DNA from 2 places in the Rhodobium gokarnense genome. Region 1 is predicted to be linked to the other one. Evidence: predicted binding sites of a transcription regulator. Region 1 holds the regulator's gene; the other holds the start of a gene.
What was found. The regulator LexA, encoded in region 1, represses DNA repair genes until DNA is damaged. The targets are predictions, from matches to a motif close to TGTTCNNNNTGTGTTCNG.
Positions count from the first base shown of each region.

Region 1 (8,502 bases):
GGCACGGTTGAGGACCTTCTCCCAGCCCGCCGCCGCACACCAGCGCTGCAACGCCGCCTGTCCGGCGCCTTCCTTCTTGTAATCGTGGAAGACGTAATCGATATCGTTGGCGTCCAGCCAGTCGAACGCCTTCTTCATGGTGCTGCAGTTCTTGATACCGTAAATGGCGACGGACATGGCCCTCTCCCCGAAAAAGATCTTTGGTCTTCTTACGGTATCGGGCACCGATTCGGTATCGCTGCGGCTGCCGGTGGTGGCCGGACCCGAAATGTCACCCATGCCGGCGTCGATTTTTTGAAACAGTGCCGAATCGCGCGCCGCTATCCGGCCGGGAACGGCCTTGGAAACCCGTGGGCCGTTTCATTTCTGCAATTTGAAAAAGCAAAGTCCAGTCGACGCAACCCACAGAACAAGTGTTTAGTACGAGATTCGGTACAATAATAATCAGCTTCTTCTAATTTAATTCAAATTCGCAGGGTTTTTCCACATCGGACCGGCATGAACTACTTTTGATCTTTGCTTTTCCCGCATCGCGGTATATTGAGTGAAAAATTCCCGCGGTTTTTTCAGATTCCGCGGCACCGGGCCTTCCGGCCGGTGTTGTCCTGCGGTTGCCGCCCGGTGCGGTTGTCGCGGTCAAACCGCCGCCGGAAGCCGGTCAGGAATGCCGGCGTCCTCTCACCCCCCTTTGGCGCTGGCTTGCCGGCCGGGGGACCCCTCGGATTATTCTGAGGATTATCCCGGTCGGCACCCTTCCCTCCCGCGCTTCCTGTCCCTGCCCGCTGGCATGTCCGTCGATGTCGGCCGACCGGTTCGCTGCCGGTTCAACGGCGCGAGCTGTTGCTCTATCCTTTCGCGAAACATCCGCCGCGCCACCGGGCCTGCCGAAGGGAGCCTTTCTTGCACCAAACATCCCCCCGCCTCTCGCGTTTGATCGCCATCGGCGCCGCCACCTTTATGGGCCTCGCCTTCGCCGCGCCTCACGCGACGGCCGGCGCCTATGACGCCCAGTTCCGGAAGTTCCTGGAGCGTGAGATCGTTCCGGCCGCCCGCGCCGCGGGGGTCTCCAGCGGAACGCTCAGCCGCGAACTGTCCGGCCTTACCCCCGACACCTCGCTCCCGGGCCTCACGCGCCCCGGCGGCGGCGGGCCGCCCAAGGTCAACTACCAGGCCGAATTCCGCGCCCCGGCCCGCTACTTCTCCGACAATCGCTTCACGGCGCTCGTGCGCAGCGGCCGCTCGCTGATGGCCCGCCACAAGGGCACCCTCGATGCGGTGGAGCGCCGCTTCGGCGTGCCGCGGCGCATCGTGCTCGCCATCTGGGCGCGGGAATCCGGTTACGGCAGCGCCAGCATCCCGAAGGATGCGCTGAGGGTCGTTGCCACCCGCGCCTTCATGGGCCAGCGCCCGGATTTCTTCAAAAAGGAGACGGTGGCCGCTTTAAAGATCCTCGATGACGGGCATATCAGTCGCCGCGAGATGAGAAGCTCCTGGGGCGGCGCCCTCGGCCAGCCGCAGTTCCTCCCGACCAGCTTCCTGAAATACGCCGTCGACTTCGACGGCGACGGCAAGCGCGACATCTGGCGCTCGGCGCCCGACGTCCTTGCCTCCATCGCCAACTACCTGAAGGACCATGGCTGGGTGCCGGGCCGCGACTGGGGCTATGAGGTGACGGTTCCGGCGGACATTTCCTGCTCGCGCGAGGGACCCGACCGCGGCCAGCCGATCGCAAAGTGGGTGCGCGAGGGGATCAAGCGGGTCAAGGGCCGCGACTTTCCGGCTTTCGAACTGAAGCTGCCCGGCTACCTCCTGATGCCGGCCGGGCGCTTTGGGCCGGCCTTCATCGCCACCGACAATTTCTACGTCCTCAAGGAGTACAACGAATCCGACGTCTATGCCCTCTTCGTCGGCCATCTCGCCGACCGCTACGGCAACGATGTCGGCTTCGTCGGCAACTGGCACCCGATCCGCACCACCACCCGCGGCAAGGTCCGCCAGCTCCAGCTATCGATGGAAAAGGCCGGCCACGACGTCGGCGGCGCCGACGGGCTCATCGGTTTCAAGACACGGCGCTCGCTCGGCATCGTCCAGCAGCAGCGCGGCAAGGCGCCGACCTGCTGGCTGGACTGATTCGGCTCCCCCGAAACGCAAAAGGCGCGGCCACCACGAGGCGGGCCGCGCCTTTTTTCAATCGACCGTTCCGGCCGGATCAGCCGTTGGCGTCGCGCTCCTCGTGGGTGCGGGCAAGCGCCTTCTGCAGGTAGAGGTCGCGGTCATAGACGTCGAAATAATAGCCCATGTCGCCGCCCGCCTTCGGCCAGGCCGTGAAATAGGCCACATAGACCGGGATGTCGCCGCGCACGCTCTCGCTTTCGTTGACGCCCGGAGCGATGCGGCTCGACACATAGTCCTGCGACTTGCCGAGTACGGCGGCGGCCATCAGCCGCGGATGCTGCAAGCGGATGCAGCCATGGCTGAAGGCCCGGCGGTCATGCTTGAAGAGGCTCTTGGCCGGCGTGTCGTGCATGTAGATGTGGTGCTTGTTCGGGAACAGGATCTTGACCGCCCCGAGTGCGTTGCTGGAACCCGGCCGCTGGCGCACATTGATCGACTGGGACTGGGTCGCGACCGCGTACCAGTCGACCGAAGCCGACGATACCGCACGCCCGCCAACGGTGGAGACCTCGTAGCCGGCGCGGTCGAGATAGGACGGGTCCTTGTTCAGCTTCGGCACCATCTCGTTGACGATGATCGACAGCGGCACGCCCCAATAGGGGTTGTATTCCACCGTCTCGATCTTGTCGGTGAAGAAGCTGGTCTGGTTCGACTTCTTGCCGACGACGACGCGCATCGTCAGCGGGTCGCGGCCTTCCTCGCTGTAGGTGGCGGTGAAGGCGGCCTGGTTGATGAAGACGTGGCGGCGGCCGAAGGCCTCCGGCAGCCAGCGCAGACGCTCCATCGCCAGCTCGATCTTCTCGATCTTGGCCGCATTGCTGACGCCGACCAGCGAGCGCACGGTGCTCGGCCCGACGATGCCGTCGACCGTCAGCTTGCGCTCCTTCTGGTAGTCCTTGACGAGGGCGACGAGCTCCGGCGTGTAGTCCGGCCCGCCGTCATAGGCGGCGAGCGTCGCGGCGTGATTTTCGGCAAGCTCCTCGGAACCCTCAGCCTTGATCGCGGCGACGATGTTGGCGACTTCCTCGCTCGACTGACCCGGCTTCAGGAGCAGGGTCGGGTCGATCTCGACGCGCGTCGCCTCGTCGGCGGCACGAAGGGCGGCGAGCTTTTCGACCATCGCCCGGAACGTGTCGTTGTCCGGGTGGTGCGAGGCGATTGCCGTCGAGACGTCATCGCTTCCCTCGATGTCCGCAAGCGCGGCTTCAAGGTCGACTTTCTTGCGCGGCAGGTCGTGGTAGCCGGAGATGCGGTTGGGGTCGACCCGGCCGCGTTCGGCGTCCAGCACATAGAGCAGGACCTTGGAGGTCAGCGCGAATTCAAAGCGCAGCAACTCGCGCTCGCGCGCTTCTTCGTCGGCGTTTTCCGCAAGGTTCGGAAGCTCGACCGCATAGTCGTCCGGCAGCAGGCCGAAGCGGTCGGCCTTGGCCAGCGCCGCGAGCGCGGCCTCGGCCTTCTCGTTGACGCCGTCCGCGTCGACCCAGAGGAAATGCTCAGCCTCGGCGTAGTGCGCCTTCATGGCCTTGGCCACTTCCGGCAGCGTACGCAGCTTGAAGTCGGCAAGCAGCGGACGCGCGGCATCGAAGTCGGCCGGACGGACCGCTTCGGCGATCGCCGGGGACGCGGTCTCGACCGGTGCTGCGGTCACGGTCGAGCCGGTCGGTTCCGTATCGACGCCGTCGCTCCCGGTGGGGGTGGCATCGGCAACGGGGCCAGCCTGCGTTGCGGCCGGCTCAAGCTCGGCGGCGAGCGGCGTTTCGCCAGCGGCGTCCGCATCGGCAGCGGGACCGATTTCGGCCGCCGGATCGGCTTCCGCGACGGCCGCCGGCGCCGCGACGGTCTCGCCGGACGCGGCGTCGTCGCCCCTCAGAGCGGCGGCGGCGGCAAGGAGCGCGACACCCGGATCGCTCATGTCGACGGGCGCGGCATCGGCGGCCTCGGCCGCCGGCACGTCCTCGGAAATGGTGTCGGCAGCGTCCGCCTCGACGTCCGGCAGCGGCGCCGTTTCAACGCCATCCGCCGCACCGATGGTCTCGGTCGTCTCCGGCAAAGCGGCATCACCGGCGTCGTCAATCGCGGCTTCCGTCAGGTCCTCGGCATTCGCTTCCGGGGCGGCCATGTCCTCGGTCGGAACGGCCGATGCTTCCGTCTCGACGGGCGCGGACGTCTCGGGCGGGAGTGACAACGCTTCGTCGCCGGGGAGCGCCGGCGCGGCCGCCGGCCCTTCCGGCAGGGTCGCCAGCGGTGCCGGCGCGCGCTCCGGCACCTTCGTCAGTTCCGAAAAGGAAAAAAGCTGCTGGCTGTCCGGCTTGTAGGTGTAGTAGCGCGGCGAACTGATCCGCACCTTCACCTTCTTGCGCTCCGGCTCCGGCTTCTGTCGGTCTTCCTTGTAATATTTCGGGTTGAACAGGCGGTCGAGGAAGCTCTGGGCATGGACCGGCCCGCCGGGGACCATGGTGAAGATTCCAACCAGGAGCCCGGCCGTTCCGATGTTGCGCAGGACCGTCTTTGCCATCCGTCTGTCTGCCTCGATTCGTCTGATTTCCGCCGCCCACCAGCGAGCCGCAACTGTGTAAGGAATTCGTTTCTGAATGCAATAAGTTTGCAGGTTCGGGCGCGCTTGCCGCCGCACTGTCGTCCAATTGCATCACCAGGCGCCGGTCGCCGTTGACGGGCAAGCGAATCCCCTTGCCCGCGAATGCCCGCGAGCGATGCCCGAACACACCGTCTTTTCGGGCAATTCCCCGAGATCAGCGATTTTTTAACCGTTGCGGAACACATATAGAACGTGTATGTTTCGTTCGTGGTTTGTACCACGCTTTGGACCTTGCGGAGTTCGACCGATGCTGACGCCGAAACAGTACGAGCTGTTGATGTTCATTCACGAACGTTTGAAGGAATCCGGGGTCCCGCCGTCGTTCGACGAAATGAAGGAGGCGCTCGACCTTCGCTCCAAATCGGGCATCCACAGGCTGATCACGGCGCTGGAAGAACGCGGCTTCATCCGCCGGCTGCCCAACCGGGCGCGGGCGCTGGAAGTCATCAAGCTGCCGGAGTCGGTCGCCCCCAGTCTCGCTTCCAGCGGCCGCGGCAAAGGCTTTCATCCAAGCGTCATCGAGGGCTCGCTGGGTCGCGCGCCCGCCGCAGCCAAGCCGGCCGGCGACAGCGACGCCCGCTCGGTCACCATTCCCGTGATGGGCCGCATCGCCGCCGGCACCCCGATCGAGGCGATCCAGCACCGCACCCATTCCGTTCCGGTCCCGGCCGACCTTCTCGGGGCCGGGGAGCACTACGCGCTGGAAGTGCGAGGCGACTCCATGATCGAGGCCGGCATCCTGGACGGCGACACGGTGGTGATCCGGCGCGCCGACACGGCCAATAGCGGCGACATCATCGTCGCCCTCGTCGACGAGGAGGAAGCGACTCTGAAACGGCTGCGGCGCAAGGGCGCGTCCATTGCCCTGGAGGCCGCCAATCCGGCCTATGAAACCCGCATCTTCGGACCCGACCGGGTGCGCATCCAGGGCAGGCTCGTCGGCCTGTTCCGGAGCTACTGAGCTTCGGGCATCGGTCAGCGCCGCTCAGGTGGTGCCGGCGGATGCCAGGGACGGCGGAGTTTTGACAGTGCCGTCTCTATGCTGATGGGCGCGTCCCCGTCGCCGGTGAAGGTAATCGCGGTCGCGCCGGTGCGGGCAAGTGCAGCCCGGTCGAAGACGAGGGCGTGCCTGGCGCAGTCTTTCGGCGCCGCGAAGGACGCAATGATGATGTCCGCGGCGTGGCAGTCCTCGGCAAAGGCGAGGGACCGGCGCACCAAAGCGATGCGCCAGAATTGGCGGGCACGGTCCTTGGCGACGATGGCGGCAAGGTCGGTCACAGCGGACGGCGGCGGCCGGGCGGGGGCAGTCGTTTCCGGATGCTGCGGCGCCAAGTCCGAGCCGTTTGCGGTGGCTCTTTCCCCCGTGTCATTCGCCGCGAGGCTACCCTCTGGTGGGCCGGTGCCATTGGGGTATTGCCGTTCTGTTGCCTCCTGACCCCAATTCGACGCCGGTGCTCCGGATCGTTCTGCGGCTTCCTTTGTCGGCGGCCCCCTGCCCGAAATTCCGACCTGCCTCTCTGCCCCTTCCAGAACACAGCCGAGGTCGTCGCAGAGAACACCTGCGACGAGCGACGGATCGTCCACTGGGCGCGGATCGCCGTCGGCGCGCAGCCAGGTGCCGACCACAAAATCGTTCCTGGTATCCGGCGCGAAGCGGAGGGTTCCGCCGGGACCGCGGAGCGCCACCAGCCGGCCGTCGTCGGAAATGAGAAGGTGCGGAGTTGCGGCAAGGGGCGCCAGCGCCATCCCGAGGCCAATGCCGGCAAGGCCGAAGAGGCGGAGCCGGGTCTTCCAGAGCGCCAGCCAGAGAAGGCCGGCCGTTGCGGAAAGGACGGCGACGCCGGGCACCCGGCCGACGATCGATCCGGTTCCGGTGGCCGCCGCCACCCAATCGGCGATGCCGATGACCCGGTCGATGCCCCAGCCCATGGCCGGCAGGACGAGCGGGTCGAGCCCGAACGGGATGGCGATCAGCGACAGGACGCCGAGCGGCATCACCACGAAGGCGACCAGCGGCATGGCGGCGAGATTGGCGACGAGCCCGAGCGGCGCCAGCCTCTGGAAATGAAAGACGGCATAGGGTGCCGTCGCAAGGCCGGCGATCAGTGAGGTGAGCGCCAGCCCGCCGACATAAAAACCGAGGGTCTTTAACGCGAGGCCGGCGATCCCGCGCCGCTCGAAGGCAGTCGCATTGCGCCGTTCCGACAGGGTCTCGTAGGCGGCGATCAAGGCGACGACGGCGGCAAAGGACATCTGGAAGCTGGGCCCGACGACGACCTCCGGCGCCAAGACCATGACGATGAGCGCGGCGACGGCCACCGATCGCATGGTCAACGCCGGCCGTCCGGCAAGGATCGCGGCAAAGACGATCGCCGCCATGACGAAGGCGCGCTGGGTGGCGATTCCGGCCCCCGACAGGCCTAGATAAACGGCGCCGGCCCCAAGCGCCGTCAGGGCCGCCCATTGGCGCACCGGGTGGCGGAGCGCGATCCCGGGAAAGAGCGCCAGGAGCCCGCGCACCACGCCGAAAACGGTGCCGGCGACGAGCGCCATATGGAGGCCCGAGATGGCGAGGATGTGGGCGAGCCCCGCGGTCCGGAGCGCCTCGGTCGTCTCCTCCGAAATGCCGCGGCGCTGACCGACGATGAGCGCGCTGGCAACGGCCCCGGTATCGCCGGAAAGGACGTCGCGGATGCGGGCGGCGACCGCGCCGCGCGCACCGTTGAGGATTGCCCTCGCCTTCAGGTCCCAGGGCGGCGGGCCGAGCCCCGGCCCCGCCGGTTTCGGGGCGCCATAGGCAAAGCCGGTGGCGCCGATGCCTGCGAAATACTGCGCCCGTGCGAAATCGTAGCCGCCGGGGATCGGGGGCCCGCGCGGCGGGCGAAGGCGGCCGCGCACCGAGACGCCATCGCCGGCGCGCAGCCGAATGTCTCCGGTATGGCGGACCGACATCCGCACCCGGTCCGGCTGGTCGGGGCTGGAGACATCGGAAATCGAGGAGACCCGGATGAGGAGCCGCAGGCCGCCGCTTGCCTCCTCCGCCTCCTCCACCCAGCCGATGACCGTGGCGGTCATCTCCCGGTCGAGCCGGGGCGCGGCGACCAGCTCCGTGCGCGCCTTGGCGATGACGAGGCCGGCCGCCATGGCGGCAATGAGTGCGGCGATCGGAAACCCGAAAGGCCTTTCCCTGAGGCGGCGGGCGACGAGCACCGCGGCGAGAGCGAGGCCGGCGAGCGCAAAGAGCATCGGCTCGCGCGGCAGCGAGAAATAGATGCCAATGCCGACGGCCATGCCGACCGGCAGCCACAAGAACCCCCGGCCCGCCTCGATCTCATTCAGGAACCGTGCGCCGAGCCAGAGCCTTGCGACGTCCAACCGCGCCGCAATCCGGCCGCGCCAAAGGGGTCGGCCCGGCCCGCGATAACGGCCGAGTCTCCGCCGCCGCCGGACGTCTGCTGCGCCCCGGCCGGTCTTTTGCTCGTCCGTTTCTCCGCGTTCGTGCCGCTCCGACATCCCCGTCCGGCTCGTCTTCAGTCCGCGATCGGGCCATGCTACACCATCGCCGCCGGCGCAGAGCCGGATTCCCGTTGAACCGGCAAAGGCACGCAATTCATGGTTTCGCCCGTCATCACCCGCTTCGCCCCCTCGCCGACCGGCTTCCTGCATATCGGCGGCGCCCGCACGGCGCTCTTCAACTGGCTTTATGCCAAGGCGAATGGCGGCCGGATGCT
Region 1 covers NZ_JAOQNS010000011.1:3,400-11,901, reverse strand. The annotation lists gene M2319_RS17350 (arsenate reductase) at 1-177, opposite strand, end outside; gene M2319_RS17345 (lytic murein transglycosylase) at 958-2,130, shown strand; gene M2319_RS17340 (L,D-transpeptidase family protein) at 2,210-4,690, opposite strand; gene lexA (transcriptional repressor LexA) at 5,019-5,732, shown strand; gene M2319_RS17330 (ComEC/Rec2 family competence protein) at 5,747-8,146, opposite strand; gene gltX (glutamate--tRNA ligase) at 8,384-8,502, shown strand, end outside.

Region 2 (8,502 bases), 110 kb from region 1:
GCGCTGGATCAGCGTCCGGCCGCGCTTCAACTGGGTCTCGGCGTTGTCGTATTCGGCCTCGGCCACCTTGATCTGGGCGGCGAGCGAATCGAGCCTCAGGGCGAGCTTGGGATCGCCGACCATGGCGATCACCTCGCCGGCCTTCACTGCCTGGCCCTCGTCGACGCTGAGGGTCGCCACCGTGCCGCCGATGCGGGCCCGGCCGGGCACCGTGTCGATCGGGCGCACCTCGGCATAAACCGTCTTCAGATCGACCACGTCGACCCGCTCGACGTTGAATTCGGTTTCGGCCCGGGCCGCGCCGGCCGCCATCGGGACGGCAAGAAGTCCGGCCGCCAGAGCCCACCGCATTGTCCGTTTCATGAAATCCACCTGTCGCTGCCGCCGCGGCGGCCAATCCAGCATATTAGTTGTTTCTTATATAGAGCACCGGAACCCGAAAACTCAAGGGCCGAGTTTGACGACGAACTCGCGGCCGCCGAAGCCATGCACCGAATCGCCGGCCCGGACCGTGACGCTGTCGATGCCGGCCGGCAGTTTTACGCCGCTGAGGCTGCGAGTAAAGGGCTGCTCGTTCACGTGTGGATGGTGGAGGGTCCGTGTCGCGAGCACCGTTCCCTTGGGGCCGAGGACCTGCCATTTGTCGGCATAGTGGTCCCAGCCCTCGTCGGCATGGCGGACGGTGACGCGGAAGGTCCAGGTGCCGGACGGATCCCTGGAGGCTTCTGCGGCGACGACGTCGGCCTCGCCGGCGGCCGCGGCACTGGGCGACAGGAGGATTGCCGCTGTAAGCCCGAACGCCAGGGCCACGGCCGAGGCGCAGCGGTTGGGCTTCAAAAATGCCGGGGCTGGCCGTTCGGTCATGGCGCTTTTTCCGAAAAGTCGTTGCGGCCCGCCGTTGAACCTTTGTAATCGGAGGGCGTTAGAAACAGGACGGTGCGTTTCGGCCGGCCGAAACGCTCCAAACCAATGGTAGCAGGGAACGGGCGCCGCGAGGCGCCGGTGCCAACGCACAAATCGTCACGAACGCGCGAGGACGGGACCGATGGCCGCACACGGATCGAAGACAGTCATCTATGCGGCCCTTGCCGGCAATTTCCTGATCGCCGTCACCAAGTTCGGCGCCGCCGCCTTCACCGGCTCCTCGGCGATGCTGTCGGAGGGCATCCATTCCCTCGTCGACACCGGCAACCAGGGGCTTCTGCTCTACGGCATGAAGAACGCCAGCCAGCCGGCCGACGAGGAACACCCGTTCGGCTATGGCGTGGAGCTCTATTTCTGGGCCTTCGTCGTCGCCATCCTGATCTTCGCGGTCGGCTCGGGCGTCTCCATCTACGAGGGCATCTCCAAGGTGCTCGAGCCGCACCCGGTCAGCAATCCGCTGGTCAACTTCATCGTCCTCGGGCTTGCCTTCGCCTTCGAGGCGGTCGCCTGGTGGGTGGCGCTCAGGGAATTCCGCTCCACCAAGGGCAAGCGCAGCTATATCGAGGCGGTGCACGAGTCCAAGGACCCGACGGTCTTCACCGTGCTCTTTGAGGATTCCGCGGCGATGCTCGGCCTCCTCGTCGCCTTCCTCGGCCTCGTCGGCATGCAATACACCGGCTGGCTCTGGCTCGACGGCGCCGCCTCCATCGTCATTGGCATCATCCTGGCCGGCACCGCCTTCCTGCTCGCCTTCGAGACCAAGGGCCTCCTGATCGGCGAGGCCGCCGACCCGCAGACCGTCGCCGCCATCGAGCGCATCGTGGAGGCCAATCCGACGGTGGAACAGGTCAACGAGATCCGCACCCTGCACCGCGGGCCGAACGACGTGCTCCTGGCGCTCTCCGTCGATTTCGAGAACACGCTGACGGTCGGCAAGGTGGAGGAAGCGGTCTATGCCATGGAGATCGCGATCCGCGAGGCGTTCCCGGTGATCCGCCGGGTCTTCATCGAGGTCCAGGCGCGCCAGCACCACGAAAAGATGCTCGCCGCGGAACTGGCCGAGGGCGGCATTGAAGGCATGACGCTGGGGACGCCGGAGGGCGATGACGGGGCCGGAGAAGACGGATCAAACGCCGCGGGGTAAGATGCCGACGCGACGGGCAGCGGCGCATCCGCGTCTTGACCTATCTCCCAAAGGAGTATCCGGCCGATTTGCCGCGCTCGCTGCACTTGCCCACACATGACGCGGGATGCTTTTGCCCCCCTTGTCCCACGCACTCCGCGTCACCCCGGGCGGAGCGAAGCGGAGACCCGGGGCCTATTGCCCACATCGAAACGGTATGCCGTCGCGGGTCGTGATCCGGCCGAGAACCGCGCCAATGCCAGTCCCGCCAGCCGGCGGCATACCGCGTTGAGGCGGGCAATAGGCCCCGGCTCGGGGCCGGGGTGACGGCATTCTTTCTGGCGAGCGAACGTGTTCTTGCCCCGAGGGCGGCGAAACGGGCCGTCTTCTTGAGGGAGCAAAGGAGGGGCAGTGGCAAGACCACACCGTGCGAAAGCTATCCGGACGGCGCCCCTGCCCCTGCCCGTCCGCCGGCAACGCCTTTAGAACGGGATTTCGTCGTCGAAATCGTCACGCTGGGGGCGCGAGGGGGCGTTGCCGCCACCGCGGTCCATCGGGCTGGAGCGGCCGAAGTCGGAGCCGCCGGAGCCGCTGTCGGCGAAGTCGCCGCCGCCGCCGCTGCGGCCGTCGAGCATCGTCAGCGTGGAATTGAAGCCCTGCAGCACGATCTCGGTGGTCCAGCGCTTCTGGCCCGACTGGTCTTCCCATTCCCGGGTCTGAAGCTGGCCTTCCAGATAGACCTTGGAGCCCTTCTTGAGATACTGCTCGGCGATCCGGCACAGGCCCTCGCTGAAGATCACCACCCGATGCCATTCGGTGCGCTCACGGCGCTCGTTGGTGTTGCGGTCGCGCCAGGACTCGCTGGTGGCGATGCGCAGATTGACCACCGGACGCCCGTCCTGCGTCCGGCGCACCTCCGGATCGGCGCCGAGATTGCCGATCAGGATGACCTTGTTGACCGATCCAGCCATTGTTCTTTCCAGTACTGAAATATGTGTCCGTCTTTGCCGCACAGCCTAACGGGCGCCCGGCGCCGGGGCCAGCGGGGCAGCGCCCTTTCCACAGGCGAGTCGGGCCGTCATCGGCCGTCGCTGTCGCGTTCCTTTTTTGTTCTTTGTACCGTAGAACAGGGCATGTGGCAAGTTCAACCCCGTCCATCGCCAATGAAATCCCCGAAATCCGGCGAATTTGGAGGGTCCTCTCGCGGAATGCCATCCTCGGCCGCCCCCTTGGCAGCGACGCATGTTCATTGTATGTTCCAAGCGTCCTTAACGCCGACTCGCAAGCTTTATACAAATGCTACAGGCCGCCGATCCGGTCGCGCGCGGCGCGTGGCGTAATCCTCTTGTTGCGCGGCTGCGCTTCTGGCCTATATCGCGTTAGGATCGGGCGCCTGTCGCCGGCCCGATCCGCCTACCCAAACCGACCGGGCCGCCAATGACCGCCGATGCGGGCGGCAGGACCTCCGTTTTCGCCGGACTGCCGGCGCCCGAACCGTTCCCCAAGGCACGGAAGACCCGATGACGACCAAATATCTCTCCATTCGCGGCGCCCGCGAGCACAATCTGAAGAATGTCGACCTCGACATTCCGCGCGACCAGCTCGTCGTCATGACCGGGCTCTCCGGCTCCGGCAAGTCGTCGCTCGCCTTCGACACCATCTATGCGGAGGGCCAGCGGCGCTATGTGGAGAGCCTCTCGGCCTATGCGCGCCAGTTCCTGGAGATGATGCAGAAGCCCGACGTCGACCAGATCGACGGGCTGTCGCCGGCGATCTCCATCGAGCAGAAGACGACCTCGCGCAATCCGCGCTCCACCGTCGGCACGGTGACGGAGATCTACGACTATCTGCGCCTCCTGTTCGCGCGCGTCGGCATCCCCTATTCGCCGGCGACGGGCCTGCCGATCGAGAGCCAGACCGTCAGCCAGATGGTCGACCGCATCCTCGCCCTGCCGGAGCGCACCCGGCTCTATCTCACCGCGCCGATCGTGCGCGGACGCAAGGGCGAGTACCGCAAGGAGCTGGCGGAGCTGCAGAAGAAGGGCTTCCAGCGGGTCAAGATCGACGGCACCTTCTACGAGATCGCCGAGGCCCCTGCCCTCGACAAAAAGTTCAAGCACGACATCGACGTCGTCGTCGACCGCATCGTCGTTGCCGGCGACATCGCCAGCCGGCTGGCGGACTCGCTTGAAACCGCGCTCGGCCTTGCCGACGGGCTGGCGGTCGCCGAATTCGCCGACGAGACGGAGGACAAGGGCGCGCCGAAGAGGCTGGTGTTTTCGGAAAAATTCGCCTGTCCGGTCTCCGGTTTCACCATCGCCGAGATCGAGCCGCGCCTGTTCTCCTTCAACAATCCGTTCGGCGCCTGTCCGACCTGCGACGGCCTCGGCACGACGCTGGAGTTCGAGGCGGACCTGGTCGTTCCCGACACCTCGCTCTCCCTGCGCGAGGGCGCGGTGCTTCCCTGGGCCAAGACCGGCAACACCTCGCCCTATTACACCCAGACCTTCGAGGCGATCTGCCGGCAGTTCAAGGTGTCGATGGCAACGCCCTGGCGCGAGCTGCCGGATGAGGTGAAGAACGTCATCCTGCACGGCTCGGGCAAGACGCCGATCACCTTCGTCTATGACGACGGGCTTAGGCGCTACCAGACCAACAAGCCGTTCGAGGGCGTCATCGGTAATATCGAGCGGCGCTGGCGGGAGACGGAATCCGCCTGGGTCCGCGAGGAGCTGTCGCGGTTCCAGTCCGACCATCCGTGCGAGGCCTGCGGCGGTAACCGGCTGAAGCCGGAGGCGCTCGCCGTCAAGATCGACGGGCGGCATATCGGCGAGGTGACGGCGATGTCGATCCGCCGCGCCGCAGAATGGGCCGAGACCCTGCCGGACGGCCTCACCGACAAGCAGAACGAGATCGCCTACCGGATCCTGAAGGAGATCCGCGAGCGCCTGCGCTTCCTCGTCGATGTCGGCCTCGACTATCTGACCCTTGCCCGGGCGTCGGGCACGCTATCCGGCGGCGAGAGCCAGCGCATCCGGCTCGCCTCGCAGATTGGCTCGGGCCTCACCGGCGTCCTCTACGTGCTCGACGAGCCCTCCATCGGCCTCCACCAGCGCGACAACGCCCGCCTGCTGGAGACGCTGAAGCACCTGCGCGATCTCGGCAACACCGTCATCGTCGTGGAGCACGACGAGGATGCCATCCACACCGCCGACTATGTCTTCGACATGGGTCCCGGCGCCGGCGTCCATGGCGGCCGGGTGGTCTCGCACGGCACGCCGGAGGAGATCGTCGCCGATCCGGCCTCGCTCACAGGCCAGTATCTCTCCGGCGCGCTGGAAGTGCCGCTGCCTTCCGTCCACCGCAAGCTGCCGAAGAAAAAGCGGCTGAAGCTGATCGGCGCGCGCGGCAACAACCTCAAGGGCGTCACCGCGGAAATCCCGCTCGGCACCTTCACCTGCATTACGGGCGTTTCCGGCTCCGGCAAGTCGACGCTGCTCATCGACACCCTGTTCAAGGCCGCGGCCCGGCGCATCTCCGGCGCCCGCGAGCAGCCGGCGCCGCACGAGGCCTTCGAGGGTCTGGAATTCCTCGACAAGGTCATCGACATCGACCAGTCGCCGATCGGCCGCACGCCGCGCTCCAACCCGGCGACCTATACCGGCGCGTTCACGCCGATCCGCGAATGGTTCGCCGGCCTGCCGGAGGCCAAGGCCCGCGGCTACGCGCCGGGGCGCTTTTCCTTCAACGTCAAGGGCGGGCGCTGCGAGGCCTGCCAGGGCGACGGCGTCATCAAGATCGAGATGCACTTCCTGCCCGACGTTTACGTCACCTGCGACGTCTGCAAGGGCCGGCGCTACAACCGCGAGACGCTGGAGGTCCAGTTCAAGGGCAAGTCGATCGCCGACGTCCTCGACATGACGGTGGAGGAAGGCGCGGAGTTCTTTTCCGCCGTCCCCGCCATCCGCGACCGGCTGCGCACCCTTTCCCGCGTCGGCCTCGACTACATCCACATCGGCCAGCAGGCGACGACGCTGTCGGGCGGCGAGGCGCAACGGGTCAAGCTCTCCAAGGAGCTGTCGCGGCGGGCAACGGGCCGCACGCTCTACATCCTCGACGAGCCGACCACGGGCCTGCATTTCCACGACGTCGCCAAACTCCTGGAAGTGCTGCACGAACTGGTCGACCAAGGCAACACGGTGGTCGTCATCGAGCACAATCTGGAGGTCATCAAGACGGCCGACTGGATCGTCGACCTCGGCCCGGAGGGCGGCGACGGCGGCGGCGAGATCATCGCCACCGGCCGGCCGGAGGACATCGTTGCCGAGCCCCGCAGCCATACCGGCCGGTTCCTGAAGGACGTGCTGGCCCGGCACGACCGGACCAAGAAGTCGACGGCGGCGGAATAAGCGCTCTTACGGAGGCGCCGTGGGCCGTCGGTGGCCTATGATGCCCCCAGAGGCATTCTTGGGCGCATACCCGCGCGGCGGAGCGATTTGCCGCGCCAAGCCTCCGAAGGCGGCAGAAATGCTGTGAGGGCTCGCCTGAGCCGCTCCTGCCGTTGCACGGGCAAAGGCCGCGCCGTACCGAAAGGGCCCGCCACAATGACCTTTGCGCTCCGTCTTGCCGGCTGTCCTCTCACAGCCGCTTCTGCCGTTCTCGGCGCCCTCCTCGTCTCGGCGCCGGCGGCGGCTGCGGATCCGGCGGACTGCGACGCGCCCCAGGTGGGCGACGACCTGCGCCACTGCTCCTTCAAGGGGCGCCAGCTCATCGGCGTCGACCTGCATGGCGCCGACCTTTCCGGCGTCGATTTCGGCAATGCCGTGATGACCGGCTGCGACCTCACCGGCGCCAATCTGAAAGGCGCCGATTTCAAATGGGCCAATCTCAGCCATTGCCGCTTGAAGCGGGCGGACATGTCCGGCGCCGACCTCTTCCACACCAGGCTCGACTATGCCGACATGACCGGCGCGACGCTGCACAAGGCCTTCATGTTCGGCACCGACCTCAACTACGCCCGGCTCGACGATGCGGACCTTTCCGGCGCCAACATGAAGGACGTGCTGATGGAGGCGACGCGGTTCCGCCGCGCCGACCTTTCCGGCGTCTACATGCTGCGCGGCGTCGTCATCGGCTCCGACTTCCGCTGGGCCAGGCTCGTCGGCACCGACATGACCGGGGCGAGCGCCGAGGAGGTCAATTTCTCCGGCGCCGACCTTTCCGGCACCAAGCTGTCGGGGGCGCAGCTCATCTCCGCCGCCTTCGTCGGGGCGCGGCTGTCCAATGTCGACTTCCGGAATGCCACTTTCGAGGACACCGATTTTCGCGGCGCGGTCGACCTGCCCGAATCCGTCGCAAAGCGGCTGAGCGAGCGCTGGCGAGCGAACTGAACGCCTCTTTCAACGGCATCCGGGGGGCATTCGGGAGGCTTTCAAGGCCATTCAGGGGTTGTTCCGGGGGCATTCGCGGCCAAAAAGCGCAAAAAAACCACTTTGCCGCACCGGATTCCTTACCAAAATCTTTATTGACAAAGCCTAGTTTTTGATCGGTTTTTTGCTGGGGTCAAAAGCTGGGCAATGGGCGTATCCAAGCAAATGCCCCGATTTTGACATAATTTTCTCTTCGGCCGTCGTATTTGCGACAGTCGAAGTCGCTTTCCGGATACGAATGCGACGCCTGCCTTAATGCCGCCAAAAGGCCTCTCACGATCCATCTCAAATTGTTACAAGCTCCTAATAACTAAGGGGAAATCTCTGTGCTTTCCGCATGAGAGCTATGCATTTTCGCGCCTCCCGTCGGCGCCTCGGATCACTTACCTCTCCACTTGCCACGGCAACGCACCGAATGCGGAGCGCCGGGCGCGCAGTAGAAACCTAACCCGAGATACTCGGATTTAACTGACTGGGTGAAGCCATGTTCGACACCATCGTTCGCAACTACCGTTCGTGGCGCAAATACAACGCGACCTATAACGAGCTGATGCGCCTTTCCTCGCACGAGCTCCATGATCTCGGTATTTCGCGCGCCGACATTCCGTATATCGCTCGCCGGTGCTCGCACTAAGTGGCGCGCGACCGAACTATACGGACACCGTTCGTCGCCAAGTCGACGGACCATTAACACCCGCCGGGTTCTCCTCCCTCCGGCGGGTGTTTTTGTCTCTGCAAACATGTTTGTAAGAGCGCTGCTCAGCCCGAGGCGGGCGATGCGGCAAACCAGGCCTCCAGCGGCATGATGTCGGGCTCGACCCCGTTGCCATGCGGCCAGGAATCAACGGCATAGCCGCTGCCCGATTTCTTCTCCACGATCACCGCCGTCGCATGGGGATAGCGCCCGTCGAGGAAGAAGCCGCGGGCGACCGGGCTCGCCACCCGGTGGTGCTTCAGATAGCCGTGGCTCTGGGCAATCAAGAGGACGCTCGTCGTGTTGGTCGCCTCGTCGAGACAGTCCATCTG
Region 2 covers NZ_JAOQNS010000011.1:109,797-118,298, reverse strand. The annotation lists gene M2319_RS17815 (efflux RND transporter periplasmic adaptor subunit) at 1-363, opposite strand, end outside; gene M2319_RS17810 (hypothetical protein) at 445-864, opposite strand; gene M2319_RS17805 (cation diffusion facilitator family transporter) at 1,046-2,068, shown strand; gene M2319_RS17800 (single-stranded DNA-binding protein) at 2,530-3,018, opposite strand; gene uvrA (excinuclease ABC subunit UvrA) at 3,568-6,456, shown strand; gene M2319_RS17790 (pentapeptide repeat-containing protein) at 6,652-7,437, shown strand; gene M2319_RS17785 (DUF1127 domain-containing protein) at 7,961-8,110, shown strand; gene M2319_RS17780 (hypothetical protein) at 8,236-8,502, opposite strand, start outside.
Region 2: a site for LexA is predicted at 3,291-3,308, ahead of uvrA (excinuclease ABC subunit UvrA). Genes of this name have one in related genera too.